Regions from separate parts of the Micromonospora profundi genome, predicted to be linked through region 1. Evidence: riboswitches for the same ligand, from Rfam matches in the RefSeq annotation. Region 1 holds a riboswitch; the other holds the start of a gene.

What was found. Region 1 has a riboswitch for thiamine pyrophosphate ahead of F4558_RS02490 (ECF transporter S component). Riboswitches for the same ligand answer to the same signal wherever they lie in the genome.
Region 2: it holds a riboswitch for thiamine pyrophosphate, as region 1 does, so the genes downstream of both, thiE (thiamine phosphate synthase) here and F4558_RS02490 (ECF transporter S component) in region 1, are expected to answer to the same signal.

The regions. Positions count from the first base shown of each region.
Region 1 covers NZ_JAATJK010000001.1:523,517-532,003, reverse strand. The annotation lists gene F4558_RS02515 (acyl-CoA dehydrogenase family protein) at 1-923, opposite strand, end outside; gene F4558_RS02510 (DUF6328 family protein) at 1,032-1,535, opposite strand; gene F4558_RS02505 (sugar isomerase domain-containing protein) at 1,702-2,451, opposite strand; gene F4558_RS02500 (AAC(3) family N-acetyltransferase) at 2,448-3,254, opposite strand; gene F4558_RS02495 (alpha/beta fold hydrolase) at 3,278-4,108, opposite strand; TPP riboswitch at 4,207-4,311, shown strand; gene F4558_RS02490 (ECF transporter S component) at 4,387-4,974, shown strand; gene F4558_RS02485 (ABC transporter ATP-binding protein) at 5,180-6,595, shown strand; gene F4558_RS02480 (energy-coupling factor transporter transmembrane component T family protein) at 6,741-7,541, shown strand; gene F4558_RS02475 (hypothetical protein) at 7,786-8,196, opposite strand.
Region 2 covers NZ_JAATJK010000001.1:6,728,650-6,737,136, forward strand. The annotation lists gene F4558_RS30275 (ThuA domain-containing protein) at 1-3,967, opposite strand, end outside; TPP riboswitch at 4,261-4,369, shown strand; gene thiE (thiamine phosphate synthase) at 4,364-4,990, shown strand; gene thiO (glycine oxidase ThiO) at 4,984-6,201, shown strand; gene thiS (sulfur carrier protein ThiS) at 6,192-6,392, shown strand; gene F4558_RS30295 (thiazole synthase) at 6,389-7,168, shown strand; gene F4558_RS30300 (thiamine phosphate synthase) at 7,261-7,902, shown strand; gene thiD (bifunctional hydroxymethylpyrimidine kinase/phosphomethylpyrimidine kinase) at 7,899-8,487, shown strand, end outside.

The sequences.
Region 1 (8,487 bases):
ATGACGTTCTCGGCCGGTACGAACACGTCGTGGAACCGGGTCAGGCTGTTCTCCAGGCCGCGCAGACCGACGAACTCGTTGCGCCGCTCCACTGTGATGCCCGCGCTGTCACCGTCCACGACGAACGCGGTGATCCCACCGCGCCGACCCTCGCCGGCCGGCACCCGGGCCATCACCACGAGCAGGGTGGCCACGATGCCGTTGGTGGCCCACAGCTTCACCCCGTTGAGCCGGTAGCCGGTGCCGTCCTCGGTCGGCTCGGCGGTGGTCGCGAGCCGGGCCGGGTCGGAGCCGACGTCCGGCTCGGTGAGCAGGAACGCGGAGACCTCACCGGCGGCGAGCCGAGGCAGGAAGCGTTGCTTCTGCTCGGCGGTGCCGAACATCTTCAGCGGTTGCGGCACGCCGATCGACTGGTGCGCGGAGAGCAGCGCGCCGATCGCCGGGCTTACCGAGCCGGCGAGCATCAGCGCCCGGCAGTAGTGCAGGTTGCTCAGGCCCAGGCCGCCGTACTTCCGGTCGATCTTCATGCCGAACGCGCCGAGGTCGGCAAGGCCGTGGAACACCGAGTCCGAAATGGAGGCGTCCCGCTCGATGGCCTGTCCGTCCACTTCGGAGGCGAGGAAGTCGCGGAACCGGCCGAGGAAGTCCTCGGCGCGGGCCTCGTCGTCCGGATCGGAGCGCGGCCACGGGTCGATGAGGTCGAGCCGGAACCGCCCCAGGAAAAGCTCCTTGCCGAAGCTGGGCCGGTCCCAGGTGGACTCCCGGGCCGCCTCGGCGACCTGCCGGGCTTCCTTCTCGGAGACCTGCCCGGCCTCCTCGGGCAGCGGCGCGGCCGCACCGGCGGTGCCCGCCTGGGCCGCGTCGACTGCGGGGTTGGAGTCAGGACCGTCCGGTGCCGGTCGGCCGTTCTGCGTCGTGGTCACGGCTGCCCCCTCGAACCTCGGTGCGGCTGCGTCGACGTGCGCGACTACCGCCACGCTACCTCCGCTTGTTACCAAGGGGTAGCGCAGCGTACGTCCGGATCGCCGTCCTCAGCGACCGCTGAGCATCTCCGGGTCGTCATCGTCGTCGTCGATGTCGTCCTCGCCCCAGCTACGCCGGGAGAACGGCAGGATCGCCCAGAACGTGAGGAACCAGAGCCCGGTCAGGCCGCTGAGGATGAAGGCGATCGGCCGGTCCAGCACGAAGTCGGTGATCAGCAGAACCGCGCTGACCATCGAGATCAGCATGAAGGCGAGCCCGCCGCTGGCCATCCGGTGCGCGAAGCGGACCAGCTCCGGCTTGCGCCCCTGCCGGAACAGCGCCCTGTGGAACGCCACCGGCGAAATGATCATCGCGGTGGCGGCGGCCGCGGCGATCAGGGCGACGATGTAGACATCCCGCTGGAACTCGCTGGTCCGGGTGAATCCGTTGCTGAACGGCAGGGTCAGCAGGAAGGCGAACAGGATCTGCACGCCCGTCTGGGCGACCCGCAGCTCCTGTAGCAGATCGGCGAAGTTGCGCTGCCAACGCTGCTTCTCGGTCTCCGTCGACACGCGCTACCTCCGGTGAGACGCTACTGCCGACGGAGCGGTCCGCCGGCAGCAACGCCAATGCCCCACACGACTGAGCGCGAAACAGGTTCACGACATCTGCCGGTCACCGCCAGGACACTCCGCTGGTCACGCCACCGCCCTCGCCGAGCGCCGCCCACGCGGGCGTTCAGGAGCCGCGGCGGATGCGGCCCGCGTAGCGGGCTTCGAGCTCGGTGTTGTGCGCGTCGCCGTCCGGGATGTTCGCCGACAGGTAGACCGGGGGCCGCTCCCCCGCCGCCAGCAACCGAGCAACCACCTCCACGGTGACCTGTTGGGCCAGCAGTGCCGCCGTGATCGAGGAGACCGCGCCGACAGCGCCACCGCCGGGCAGCGGCAGCGTCGCATCGCCGTACGGTGCGCCGTTGTCGAGCACCACGTCGGCCAGGTCGGCCAGCTTGCGACCGGACGGGTGGCGGGAGGTCATCCGGCCGGAGTGCTGCACGGAGGTGATCGCCACGAGCCCATGCCCCCGCTGCTTGACGAGCGTGGCGAACTCGACCATGGCGCCGTTGACCCCGGAGTTCGAGGCGAGCACGAAGACGTCGGTGGGGCGTACCGGGGCCAGCTCGTAGAGCCGGTGCGCCACGGCCGGGTCCCGTTCCAGCAGCGGGCCGAGCCGCTCGGCCGGCTCGCCACCGATCAGCACCAGGTCGCGCAACGCGATCCGGTTGGTCGGCACCAGGCCACCCGCCCGGCCGGCGATCTCCATGGCGAGGGCCTCCGAGTGGCCCGTCCCGAAGGCGTGCACCACCCCGTCGGCGCGTACGGCGTCGGCGATCAGGTCGGCGGCCCGCCCCACCGCCTCCCGCTGACTGGCGGCCACCCGGCCGATCGTCTCGGTCACCACTGCCAGAAAGTCGTCGGCGCTCACGCTCATGTGTCCTCCGTCGTCCGGTTGCGGGCCATCCACTGCACCGCGAAGTCGACAGCCGCCCGCTGGCGTACCAACCTCGCGGTTCCGGCGCCCACCGAGCCGACGCGGACCACGCCGGTGGCCTCCAGGGCCTGGCCCAGCGTGCCGAAGTCGCTCTCGTCGAGCCTGATGTCCTGCCACCACACCCACTCGCGGCCACCGTCGGGTATCCGCACCGCCGCGCCCAGCCGCTCACGGACCGGCGCGGGACGACGGTACTCGGCCAGGTGCAGCGACGTGTTCACGCTGTGGTCCACCCCGAGCAGCAGCACGTCGGCGTCCAGGTCGTAGAGCCGGTCCAGCGGAGACTGTGCGCCGAGCATGTCGGCCAGGCCGTGCCCTGCGACGACCTGCTCGGCGGCCGGGCCGAGCGCCGCGAACGACACCTGGGGATGCGCGCTGCGCAACGCGCCGGGCCAGCCGCGAACCGTCTCGGCGAGCACGCCCATGTAGCGGCTGGGGGTGACCGCCGGGTCGAACCCCGGCATCTCGGCCCGGATCAGCGGCCACCAGTCCACCGGAACCGGCGGGTTGCGCCACTGCGCGGGGTCGCTGTTGTCGGGCGTGTGGGTCGGCACCACGATCGTGCCGTCCGGGCCGAGCGCGTCACGCAGGGCGAGCACCACCGCGTGCGGTCCACCGCAGACGAAACCCAGCGGGCGCAGGGCCGCGTGCACAAGCACTGTCGAGCCGGGACGTACGCCCAGCAGGCGCAGCTGCGCGGCGACCGAGCGCCGGGTGCCCGGCCCGCCGGGGTACGTCGTCACGGCGCTCCTTCGATCGGCACGGCTCAGGCCGTCCCGGCGACCCGGGCCAGGATCGCCTCGGCGAGCGGGCCAGGGGCGGCGTCCGGGATCCAGTGGGTCACCCCGGGCAGCGGTACGAAGCGGTAGTCACCCGTGACGTTGGCGGCGCACGCCTCGGCGGCGGTCCGGCCGATGGCGATGTCCCGGTCACTCCACACATAGGTGGTGGGCACCGCGACCGGGCCGACGGCGGCCAGGTCGGCCCGGGACATGGCCCGGTACCAGTTCAGCGCGGCGGTCAGGGCACCCGGCTCGCGCATCGGATCGGCGTAGCGGTCCACCCGGGGCGCGTCGCCCACCCCGCCGAGCATCTTGCGCAGCGCCGTCGCGTTGAACGCCAGCAGCACCTTCTCGGCCTTGCCGGGCTGGCGGAACAGCGCGATGTACGACGAGCGGGCCTTCTGCTCCGTGTCGGTGCCGAGGGCGTGGGCCATGGCCGCCGGATGCGGCACTGACACGGCGGTGAGCGTACGGACCCGTTCGGGGTGCTCGGCCGCCAGCGCCCAGGCAACGATCGCGCCCCAGTCGTGTCCGACCAGGTGGACGGCGTCCAACCCGAGCGCGTCGAGCACTGCCACCGCGTCGGCGGCCAGTTCGGGGATCCGGTAGTCGGCCACCGCCTCCGGCCGCGCGCCCGGCGAGTAGCCACGCTGGTCCAGCGCGTACGTGCGCAGCCCGGCGGTGTGCAGCGCCGGGACGACCTCGTCCCACTCGCCGCTGTGCTGCGGGAAGCCGTGCAGCAGCAGGACGGGCGCGCCGTCTGCCGGACCACCGGTGCGTACCTCGAAGGTGAGACCTCGCGCGTCGACCTGCATGATCGTGAGCCTACCGAGCCGACGCCGGGCCGGCCGGCTGCCGGGACTCCCTGCTGGGCTGTCACCCCAGGTCGGTGCTAGCGTCAGCGAGACAACTTCACATCCGACAGGGGAGCGCACAGCGCTGAGAGTGCGGGCACGCCCGCAGACCCTCGAACCTGATCTGGGTAATGCCAGCGCAGGGAGTTCGGTCGACCTCCAGCCGCGCCGTCGTCCGGTGCCACCGGGCGCGCGGCGTGCGTCTTCTCCTGGTTCGTTCACTGAACTGGGAGCAAAGCATGGACAACACCACCAACCGATGGCGGACCATCGACATCGTGGTCGCCTCGGTGATCGCTGTCGCCTTCGGCGTCATCTTCTGGGCCTGGGGCCTGGTCTGGAGTGCCACCGAGGGCGCGTTCGCCTTCTTCCCGCCGGCGCAGACGCTGATCTACGGCGTCTGGCTGATGCCGGCCGTCGTCGGCGGCCTGGTCATCCGCAAGCCCGGCGCGGCGCTCTACTGCGAGACGGTGGCGGCGGTCGTCTCCGCGCTGCTGGGCAGCCAGTGGGCCGGCACTGTGATTCCGCAGGGGATCGTTCAGGGCATCGGCGCCGAGTTGGCCTTCGCCGCCTTCCGCTACCGGTCGTTCCGGCTGCCGACGGCGGCGCTGGCCGGCGCGTTGACAGGTCTCAGCGCCGCGCTGTTCGACTTCTTCGTCTGGAATGTCGAAACCGAACTGGTCAACTACCGCATCCCGTACGCGCTGCTCACCATCGTCAGCGCCACTGTGATCGCCGGCATCGGCGGCTGGCTGCTCACCCGGGCCCTTGCCAACACCGGCGTCCTGGACCGCTTCCCAGCAGGCCGGAACCGAGCCCTCGTCTAATCCCTCACCTTCCCCGCCCCTCCCGTCCCACCCACTCACTCACTCACTCACTCACTCACGTCGATCATGAGGTTGACGGGCGGATGGATCGCCCAAGCCCCCGTCAACCTCATGATCACCGGGCAGGGTGGAAGGGGTGCAGGAGGCGGGCGGGGGCAGGGGGCGGGGAGGGCTGGGCAGGGTCGGGGCGGGTAGGGGGTGGGTGGTGAGCGCGGTTCTGCTGCGCGGGTTCGGGTGGCGGCACGCTGGGCGGCGCGCCTGGGCCGTGCGCGGGGTTGACCTGCGGGTGGAGGCCGGGGAACGGGTGCTGCTGCTCGGACCATCGGGGGCCGGCAAGAGCACGCTGCTCAGCGCCCTGGCCGGGCTGCTGCCCGAGGACTCCGGCGAGCAGGAGGGCACCGTCGAGATCGACGGGCTCGACCCGCGCAAGGGCCGGGAACGCGTCGGCATCGTCTTCCAGGACCCGCAGACCCAGTTGGTGATGGCCCGCTGCGGCGACGACGTCGCGTTCGGTCTGGAGAACCGGGGCGTACCGACTGCCGAGATCTGGCCCCGGGTCGACGAGGCGCTGCGTCGCGTCGGCTTCCCGTACTCCCGGGACCGCAACACCGCCGCACTCTCCGGCGGCGAGCAGCAACGCCTCGCCCTGGCCGGCGCCCTGGCCCTGCGCCCCGGCCTGCTGCTGCTCGACGAACCGACCGCCAACCTCGACCCGGCCGGCGCCGACCTGATCCGACAGGCGGTGGCCGGCGCCCTCGACGCGGACACCACGCTGATCCTGGTCGAGCACCGGGTCGCCGAAGCGCTGCCACTAGTCGACCGGGTAGTCGTCCTGGAACCCGGCGGCGGAGTCCGCGCGGACGGCCCACCCGAGGAGATCTTCGCCGCGCACGGCGCCACCCTCGCCGACGAGGGCGTCTGGGTGCCGGGTCACCCTGTCGTGCCCCGGCCAGCGACCGCCACCCCGGGGGATCTCTTGCTCACCGCCGACCGGCTCGGCCTGCCACCCCGGCTGGGCCCCACCAATCTGGGGGTACGCGCCGGCGAAGCACTCGCCGTACGCGGACCGAACGGCGCCGGCAAGTCGACCCTGGCGCTGCTGCTCGGCGGTCTGCTCAAGCCGGGCACCGGCCGGGTAACCGCGTCCGCCGAGCTGGCCGGGTCGGACCACCGCACTCCCCCGCACCGCTGGCGGGCACCCGCGCTCGCCAAGCGGATCGGGTCGGTCTTCCAGGACCCGGAGCACCAGTTCGTCACGAGCACCGTCTTCGACGAGCTGGCGCTGGGTCCGCGCCGGACCGGTCAACAGGAGGCGGCCGTCAAGGACACCGTGGCAGAACTGCTGGAACGGCTGCGGCTGACCCGGCTCGCCGCTGCCAACCCGTACACCCTCTCGGGTGGGGAGGCGCGGCGGCTGAGCGTCGCGACGGCCCTGGCCACCGCGCCACGCCTGGTGATCTGCGACGAACCCACCTTCGGTCAGGACCGGCGGACCTGGCGGGAACTGGTCGACCTCTTCGCCGACCTGCGCGACGCCGGGCACGGCATCGTCACGGTCACCCACGACGCGGACTTCGTCGCCGCGCTCGCCGACCGCACCGTCACCCTGGAGCGACAGTGACCACGTGGGGTGGGAACCTCGGCGGCGGCCCTGCCCGGCCGCACCGCCACCCGGTAGCGACCGCGACCACCCAGGACGCCGATCTCGACGGCGCTGCCCGACCGCGCGACCCAGGAGCGACCGCGCCGACCCGAGGTGACATCCGATGATCAGCATCGAGCCGGTCGCCGCTCCCGGCGCGCCGCTGGCCCGGCGGAACCCGGTGGCGAAGGTCGCCGCCGCGCTGGTCTTCTCGTTCACCCTGCTGGCCACCCTGGACCCGGTGGCCCCGGCCATCGCCATCGCCGTGGAACTCGCCGTGCTGCCGCTGTTCGGCGTCCGCTACCGGGTGCTGGCCCGGCGGGCCCTGCCACTGCTGCTCAGCGGCGCCGGCATCCTCGTCACCCTTGTGCTGTTCGCCGCCGACAGGTCCGGCCGGGTCCTGCTGGACGTCGGACCGGTGATGGTGACCACCGGCGTCCTGCTCACCGCGCTCGGCCTTATCCTGCGGGTGTTCGCGGTGGCCCTGCCCGGCGTGATCGTCTTCGCCACCACCGACCCCACCGACCTCGCCGACTCGTTGATCCAGAACGCGAAGGCGCCGCCCCGGTTCGCCATCGGGGCGCTGGCCGCATTCCGGCTGGTGCCGCTGCTCGGCCAGGAGTGGCAGATGATCAGCATGGCCCGGAGGGCACGCGGCGTCGACGCCGGGCGCAATCCCGTGGCGAAGCTGCGACTGTTCGCCTCCACCGCGTTCGCGCTGCTGGTCGGGGCGATCCGCCGAGGCACCCGGCTGGCCGTCGCGATGGACGCGCGCGGGTTCGACGCCGACACACCACGTACCGTCGCCCGCCGCCAGCGCTTCGGCCCCGCCGACGGACTGCTCATCGCCGTGGCTGTCGTCCTGGCCGGCGGCGCCCTGACCGTCAGCGTCCTGCTCGGCACCTTCCGCCCGTTGATCAGCTGAGCGCGCCGCTGCATCGCGCTCCAAGATCCGCACAACATCAGGGATGTAGTGCCCTCGCTGCCAGACGAGGCCACTACATCCCTGATGTTGTCGTCACCGTCCGCCGGGCGGCGTCCGCGTCCGCTGCGCGCGGGCGAAGCGCGGCGGGCGGCGTCCCCGACGCGCGGCACGCGACGCACGGCACGCGACGCACGGCCCGCAGTGGGCGGCCCACGCCGGACAGCGCGCGGCGGGGCGGGATCGGTCAGCTGCGGCGGAAGGCGTAGCGGCGCGGTTGGCCGGCCTGCTGACTCTTGCCACCGGAGCGGCCTCCGCCGCCGTGCGGCGGTCCGGCCGTCGGTGCCGCAGGTCGTCCGGCCGCCTTCGGCAGGTCGGCCACCGTCGGCGCGTCGACCGCGGCCGGCACGTCGACCGGCGGCACAAGCTCACCCAGCGCCACCGCCGGCACCGCCGGCTCGACCAGCACCGCCGGGTCGTTCGACACCGCCGGCTCGACCAGCAGTGCCGGCACCGCCGGGTCGACAAGCGCCGGCTCGACCGCGAGGCCGAGGTCGGAGCGGGTCGGCTGGAGCGGGCCGCGCTTGGCCGCCGGGTCGGTGCCGAGCGGCGTTGCTCTGGGGGTACGGGACTTCTTCGGGTTGCGCCTGGCAGGCATCCGGGCCTCCTTCGGTGCCGACCGTCACGGCCGGTCCCGCGCTCCGGCGGTCGGTCGGATCGGCTGGTGACCGTCGCAGCTCGACGGTCGAGATGGGGAAGAGACAGCTCACCGGGACCGCCAACCACCGAATGCGATGGCGAGTACGCGGACGCCCGGGAGCGCACGGACCGCGACGCGGGGCGGCGGGCCGGCTCGGAAACGGGGCGTCAGTAGCGCATGACCGCACACTATCCGGTGCTGGAGGTCGGCACGACCGGTTTTCCTGGCGCGACCGGTGACAGGCGCCCT
Region 2 (8,487 bases), 6.2 Mb from region 1:
TGATCCCGGCCAGGTCGGCCGACCGGCCGACCTGGGTGAACGTCTGACCGTCAGCCGAGGCGGCGGCGGTCAGGTTCGTCCCGTCACTGGTGATCCGCAGGTACACGGTGTCACCCGCCGGCGCGGCGGCGCTGTCGGCAGACTCGTTGCGAGGCGTGCCGGCCGTCTCCCGGATGAACTCCACCCGACGGCTGCCGTTGTAGAGCAGGTCCACCTTGGCGTAGTTGTCGTCGTCGCCGTAGACCAACAGGCCGGCCTGCTGGTAGTTGGCAGTCACCGGCAAGGTGACCTTGGTGGTCATCTCCCAGGCACCGGTCGGCGCCGCCTGGAGCACCAGGTTCGTGGCGTCGTTGCGGGCGCCGTAGAGGTCGCCCACGCCGGTCGGCAGCCGCAGCGCGCCGCCGCTGACCGAGTAGAGCTGGTTCTCCCGGACCACGGTCCAGCGGTCCTTGTCGAGGCTGGTGCCGTTGAAGTCGTCCGAACGCGCCCCGAAGCAGGACGTGTCCGGAGCGTCCACCCGCACCGGCACCGTGGCGTAGGACTTGGCACCCTTGCTGTCGGTCACCGTGAGGGTTGCCGTGAACGTGCCAGGGCTGGTGTAGGTGTGGCTGGCGTCCAGCGTGGACGCCGATCCGCCGTCACCGAAGTCCCAGGCGTACGTCAGCGGGGTGTCGCCCTCGGCATCGGTCGCCGTGCCGTCGAAGGCGACGGTGACCGGCGCGGTGCCGGTCGCCGGGGTGGCGGTGGCGGTGACCACCGGCGGCGCGTTCTCGGTGACGCCGCGCCCGACGAAGTCCATCCAGTTGACGTTGAACAGCGAGCCTGTCCCGCCGTTCGGGTCGCGGGCAAGGAAGAACAGCGAGCCGCTCGCGGCACCGGTGACCGGCGCGCTCACGTCCGTGTACGTCTGCCACGCGCCGGTCGCCGGCACTGTGGCAGTGGCGACCACCGGTCCGTCGACAGCGCCCGCACGGACCTCGATCCGACCGCCAGCGGCGGCCGACGCGGCCCGGAACCGGATTTCGCTGATGTTCGTCAGGTCCGCCGGGGCCACCGACCACCAGTCGCCGTCCTCGATGAACCCGATGTTCTGACCGCCACCGGCGGTGTCGGAGCCGGTCTCCCGCTGCACGCCGGCGTCTCCGCCGCCCGTGCTCACCGGCGCGCGGCCGGTCGCGGTGAAGTACTCGGCCTGCTTGCGCTTCGGCTGGAGGATCTCGATCGCCCGGCCGGTGAGCGCGCCGGAGCCGCCGTTGCCGCCCTTGTCGGTGTAGGTGGCCTCGAAGACCGCGAAGACGTTCGCCTCGGCGCCGTGCCCGGAGGCGAGCGACGTCTGGACGGTGCCGGTGCAGCCGGTGTGCTGCTCCAACGGGTGAGCGTGCTCGTCGTGGCCGAGCAGCACCTGCAACTGCACCTCGTCGCAGTCGATCTGCCCGTCCTCCGGGTCCGTGACCTTGATCGTGTAGCGGACCTGGTCACCCCAGTCGAAGAACCCGCCGTCCGGCGGGAACTCGATGGTCACCGTCGGAGCGGTGTTGCCCACGGTGACCGGCACGTTGGCCACCGCGGTACGGCCCTTCGGGTTGGTCACTGTGAGCTGGGCGGTGTAGTCGCCAGCCGTCGCGTACGTGTGCGTCGGGTTCGCCTCGGTGGAGGTCTGCCCGTCGCCGAAGGCCCAGGCGTAGGTGAGCGTGCCGCCGTCCGGGTCGCGGGACCCGGCGCTGGAGAAGGTGACGGTCAGCGGTGCCGGACCCGAGGTCGGGGTGGCCGACGCCGCCGCGATGGGTGCGCGGTCCCCGGCGGTGTAGTCGATCCGGTAGACGCCGGAGTTGTCGTTGTTGCCACCGAAACCGCTGCCCCACTCGATCAGGTACAGCGCGCCGTCCGGACCGAACTCGAAGTCCATCGGCCGGATCATGCTCATGCCGGTGAGCAACTGGTTGATGTCCACCAACGACTTGCCGTCGGCGCTCATCTGCATCGTGTACATCTTGTTCTGGTTCCACTCGCCGAGCAGCGCCTTGCCGTCGTAGTACGCCGGCCACTTCCGCGTCGAGTTGAGGTCCGCGTCGTACCGGTAGACCGGGCCGCCCATCGGGGCGCCGCCGCCGCCGATCTCCGGGTACCGCGAGTCACCGGCGTAGCCGTAGTCGACGGTGGCCGGAACGACAGGCGGGAGGTTGGTCAGGCCTGTGTTGTTCGGCGAGTTGTTCACCGGCGCCGCGCAGTCGAACTTCGCTCCGCTCGGGCCGGACGGGAACGTGTAGTCGTTGTACGCCTCGTTCGTGCCCGTGCAGTACGGCCAGCCGTAGTTGCCGGGGGTGACGACGTTCCACTCGACCAGACCACGGGGGCCACGGTTCGGGTTGTCCGCGTTGGCGTCCGGCCCGTAGTCCGCCACGTACAGCGTGTTGGTCTTGGGGTCGGTGCCGATCCGGAACGGGTTGCGGAAGCCCATCGCGTAGATCTCCGGGCGGGTCTTCTCGGTGCCCGGTGCGAAGAGGTTGCCCGCCGGGATGGTGTACGTCCCGTCGTCCTCCGGGTGGATCCGGATCACCTTGCCGCGCAGGTCGTTGGTGTTGCCGGAGGTGCGCTGCGCGTCGTAGTCCTGGCGGCCCGGCCGCTCGTCGATAGGCGTGTACGCGCTCGACTCGAACGGGTTGGTGTTGTCACCGGTGGCCAGGTACAGGTTGCCGTCACCGTCGAAGGTCATGCTGCCGCCCGCGTGGCAGCAGGTGTTGCGCTGCGTGTCGACCCGCAGCACCTGCTTCTCGCTGGCCGGGTTGATGGTGTCGCCGGTCACAGTGAACCGGGACAGCAGGTTGCGGGTGACGTTGTCGTTCGGGGCGTAGTAGAGATACACCCAGTTGTTTGTGGCGAAGTCCGGGTCGAGCCGGATGCCGATCAGGCCGTCCTCGTTGCCGGTGAAGACGTCGAGGTCGATGGCGGTGACGGTGTTGCCGGTGTCCGGCTTGATGATCTGGACCCGACCGTCGCGCTCGATGTAGAAGACCCGCCCGTCCGGGGCGATGTCCAGCTCCATCGGGTTGCTGGTGTTGCTGTCGAGCGTGATCTTCTCGAAGTTGGAGGTCTTCGAGGCGCCGCAGTCGGCGTCGACGACGCCGGCAGCCGTCTGGATGCCACCGAGCAGGTGGCTGAGGAACTCCGGCTCGGCGAACGACTCACGCGTGTGCCCGCCCCCGGTGTACCAGGAACGGCCGCCGTCGAAGTCCTGACACCAGGCCGTCGGGTGGTCGGCGCCCATCGCGCCGGCGCCCGGGTTGTAGCTCTTCTCGTCCAGGCTGGCCAGCACGTGCACGTCCGGCCGGGGGTTGGTCTGGAAGTTGTACCACTCGTCGAAGCGGGACCAGCGGTCCGGCAGCTCCGCGGTGGACGGGTGGGCGTGGTCCTCCACCTTGACGGTGGCCTGCTGGTTCGCCGGGTGGTTGGCGAAGTACGCGCCGACCAGGTCGCCGTACCAGGCCCAGCTGTACTCGGTGTCCGAGGCGGCGTGGATGCCGACGTATCCGCCGCCGGCCTGCACGTACCGCTCGAACGCCGCCTGCTGTTCGGCGTTGAGGACGTCGCCGGTGGTGGAGAGCCAGATCACCGCCTTGTACTTGGCGAGGTTGGCGTCGTTGAACGCCGCGCCGTCCTCAGTGGTGTCCACCGTGAACCCGTTCGTCGCGCCGAGCTGCTGGATGGCGGCGACGCCGGTGGGGATGGAGTCGTGCCGGAATCCGGCGGTCTTGGAGAAGACCAGGACCGAGAAGGGATCGGCGGCGGCGGCCTTCGGTGCCTTCGGCACCACCTGGCTGACGGGTGTGACTGCCTGCGCGTCGTTCGGGGGGACCTGCGCGGGGGCCTTGGCTGCCTGTGCGGGCAGGGAGAACAGAGTCGTCGAGACGAGGGCCAGGGAGAGCAGGGTTGCGGTTAGTGGTACGCGGGCACGACGAGATCGTGACACGCCGCCTCCTATGTCGCGGTGGACAGGAATTGCGGGGGGCGGCTCGCCGAAGACCGTCCCAGATGGAGCCGGGTGGGGCACCGTGCCAGGGTGCCCGCGCCGGCATTTTTGTCGAATCGCTGAACAAATTAATTCCGTTGGATCTATGTCGGGCAAGATGCCGGCGGGTAACGGTTCTGCAACGGCGGGCGACATTCCTGGCAGGACCGGGATGAAGCGCCCGACGGATCCCGCCATCTGAGCCGGGGCATCCCGCCCTTGGCACGTCCACAGAACTGTCGTACGGTGATGTGCAAGTAACCCACGGGAGCCCGGTGTACCGGGCTGAGAGGGGGGCTGAAGCCCCCGACCGTCGAACCTGATCCGGGTAATGCCGGCGCAGGGAGGAGAGTTGCCGTGCCGTCCCTCGGTCGACTGCATCTGATCACCGACACCCGCCCCGGGCAGGACCCCCTCACAGTGGTCCACGCCGCCCTCACCGCGGCCCGCGCCGACCTGGTCGTCCAGGTGCGCGTCGAGGACTCCGCCACCGACCGTGAGGCGTACGACCTGGCCCGCCGGGTCCTCGCGCTCTGCGCGCCGTACCAGGCGACGTGCCTGGTGAACGACCGCCTGCACGTGGCGCTCGCGGTGGGAGCCGCCGGTGGTCACGTCGGTGCCGACGACCTGCCGGTCGCCGCCGGACGCCGGGTGCTCGGCCCCACAGGCGTGCTGGGCGCCACCGCCCGGGCACCGGAAACAGCGACCGCGGCCATCGCGGCGGGCGCCGACTACCTGGGCGTCGGCCCGTGCCACGCCACCACCACCAAGACCGGGCTGCCGGACCCGATCGGCCCCGCAGGGGTACGCGCCGTCGTCGACGCCGTCGACGTACCCGTCATCGCGATCGGCGGGGTGACCGCCGCCCGGGTGCCGGCACTGCGGGACGCCGGGGCGTACGGGGTGGCTGTCGTCGGCGCGGTCTCCGCAGCCGCCGATCCCGCTCAGGCCACCGCCGAGCTGCTGCGGGCGCTGACGTGCTGACCGGCCGGTCCCCGTCAACGGAATCCGTCGAGCGGGCCCGGCCGGACGTGGCGGTGATCGGCGCCGGGCCGATCGGGTTGGCGATCGCCTGGCGGTGCGCCGTGCGCGGCCTGCGGGTGGCGCTGCACGACCCGGCACCCGGGTCGGGCGCATCCGCGGTGGCCGCCGGGATGCTCGCCCCGGTCTCCGAGGCGTACTTCGGCGAGCGGCAGCTCACCGACCTGCTGGTGGCCTCCGCCGCCCGCTGGCCCGCGTTCGCCGCCGAGCTGACCGAGGCGACAGGCGCCGACCTCGGCTATCGGACCGACGGCACACTGCTTGTCGGGTTGACCGGCGACGACCTGGCCGAGGCACGCCGGCTGTGGGCGTACCAACAGGGGTTGGGGTTGCCGGTGACAGCGCTGCGCCCCACCGAGCTGCGTCACCACGAGCCGGCGCTCGCGCCACGGGTGCGCGGCGGCGCGCTCGCGCCCACCGACCACCAGGTCGACCCACGGATGCTGGTGCCGGCGCTGCGGACGGCCGCGCAGCGGGCCGGCGTGGCCCTCGTGCCGCGCGCCGTCGACAGTCTGTCCGACGTGGACGCCGACCTCGTCGTGGTCGCCGCCGGCTGCGGCTCCGCCGCACTCACCGGCCTGCCCGTGCGGCCGGTGAAGGGCCAGATCCTCCGGCTACGCGCGCCCGGCGGCGTCGCGCCGGGCTTCCGGCACGTGATCCGGGGGTACGCCGACGGGGAGCCCGTCTACCTGGTGCCCCGCACCGACGGTGAGGTGGTGCTCGGCGCGACAGTCGAGGAGCGCTCCGACACGGGCGTCACCGCCGGTGCCGTGCAGCGGCTGCTGCGCGCCGGGGTCGACCTGCTGCCCGAGCTGGCCGAGTACGACCTCGTCGAGGCCGTCGCCGGCCTGCGCCCCGGCACCCCTGACAACGCGCCGATCCTCGGGCCGCTGCCCGGACGGCCCGACGTGCTCGCCGCCACCGGTCACCACCGGCACGGCATCGTGCTCACCCCGATCACCGCCGACCTGATCGCCGACCTGGTGGTCACCGGTGTGCCCGACCCGCTGCTCGCGCCCTTCGGGGCGGACCGGTTCGACACCTCGGACCGCCAAATCCGCGTTGCCGGCGGGGTGCGCGTTCCCGCCGGAGCGGTCGGTGTGGGCGCGGTGGGCGGATTCGAACCGACGATGGAGGAGGACCGGTGGAGTTGACGGTGAACGGGGCCGGCCGCAGCGTGGCCGGCGGTACGTCGGTGGCCGACCTCGTCGGCGACATCGCCGGGCAGCACCGCGGGGTGGCGGTGGCTGTCAACGGCGAGGTGGTGCCCCGGACCGGCTGGCCGGCGACGGAGCTGCGCGACGGCGACCGCGTCGAGGTGCTCACCGCCGCGCAGGGCGGGTGAGCGGCGTGCCGTTCGAACTGGGCGGGGTCACGTTCACCTCGCGGTTGATCCTCGGCACCGGCGGCGCCGCGAACCTGCACGTGCTGGAGCAGGCGATCCGGGCCTCCGGCACCGAGCTGGTCACAGTGGCGTTGCGCCGCGTGGACACCGCACCGGGCACCGCCGGTGGGCTGCTGGACCTGTTGGAGCGGTGCGACGTACGCCTGCTGCCGAACACCGCCGGCTGCTACACCGCTACCGAGGCGGTGAAGGTGGCCCGGCTGGCCCGGGACGCTTTCGACACCGACTGGATCAAGCTTGAGGTGATCGGCGACGAGCGGACCCTGTTGCCCGACGGGGTGGAGTTGCTCCGCGCCGCCGAGGAACTCGTCGCCGACGGCTTCACAGTGCTGCCGTACACGAGCGACGACCCGGTGCTCGCCCGCCGGCTCGCCGACGTGGGCTGCGCCGCAGTGATGCCCGCCGGCTCGCCGATCGGGTCCGGGCTCGGCATCGGAAACCCGCACCACATCCGGCTGATCCGGCAGAGCGTGGACGTGCCCGTCATCCTCGACGCCGGCATCGGCACCGCGTCCGACGCGGCCCTGGCCATGGAGCTGGGCTGCGACGGTGTCCTGCTGGCCAGCGCTGTCACCCGGGCCGCCGACCCGGTGGCGATGGCGACGGCGATGCGGTACGCGGTCGAGGCGGGCCGCCTGGCCGCCGGAGCGGGCCGGATAGCCCGCCGCCTGCACGCCCTGCCCTCCACCCCGGACGAGGGAAGACCCGACCTGTGACCCCCCACCCGCTCGCCGCTGATCACCCACGTGTAGATCTTGGAAGCGAACTGCCCCTCAAGGGGCCGAATCCTTCCAAGATCTCGGCGGGGATCGTGCCGTCGGGTGTCGTGCTGCTCACCGATCGGCTTGTCGCGTCGGGACCACTCGACCTTGTTGTCGCTCGGGCGGTGGCCGGGGGAGTGCGGTGGGTCGTCCTGCGGGAGAAGGACCTGCCTCGCGTCGAGCGCGTCGCCCTCGCCGGCGACCTGCGCGCGATCCTCGCCGACGTCGGCGGAACCCTCATCGTGGCCGGTCCCGACCCGCTCGACGGTGACGCCGTCCACCTGCCCGCCGCCGGCCCGTACCCGCCACCGACCCACACCCTCGTCGGCCGCTCCTGCCACGACTGTGCCGAACTGGCCCGGCTGACCACCGAGCACTACGCCACCGTCTCGCCCGTCCATCCGACCAGGACGAAGCCGGGCTACGGCCCGCCGCTCGGTATCGCAGGGCTGCGGGATCTGATCCAGGCCAGTCCCGTGCCCGTGTTGGCGCTGGGGGGAGTGGAGACCCCGGACCAGGTGGCCGCGTGCGTTCGGGCGGGAGCCGCCGGAGTGGCGGTGCTGGGCGCGCTCATGCGAGCAGATGACCCCGCCGGAACAGCCGCGACCCTGACCAGGGCCTTCACCGAGGCGGTCACGCCAGGCCCGGTCCCCACGCGGCTCTCAACAGCGACCGAAGAGGCGAGATGACCCCGCGCACAGTCCTCACCATCGCCGGCTCCGACTCGGGCGGCGGCGCCGGCATCCAGGCCGACCTCAAGGTCTTCGCGGCGCTCGGCGCGTACGGCACAAGCGTCCTCACGGCGGTCACCGCGCAGAACACCCAGGGTGTCGACGCCGTACTGCCGCTGCCACCGCGCACGATCACCGAGCAGATGGACAGCGTGCTCGCCGACTTCACGGTGAGCGCTGTCAAGACGGGAATGCTCGGCACACCCGCCGTCGCCGACGCGGTGGCGCAGGCTGCCCGCGACGGCCGGTTGCCACAGCTCGTCGTCGATCCGGTGCTCGTCGCCACGAGTGGCCACCGGCTCGGCGTGGTGGAGGCGGTGGAGCGGCTGCTGCCGTACGCCAGGGTGGCGACGCCTAACTGCGTGGAGGCCGCGGCGATCACCGGACGCCCTGTGGACGACGTGGCCGCGATGGTCGTGGCGGCCGAGGCCCTCGCGGCCGGCGGCCCGGAACACGTCGTCGTCACCGGCGGCGACCTGGACGGCGACGAGGCGGTCGACGTGCTGTGCGGCGGTGGCGTCACCACAGTGCTGCGCGGGCCGC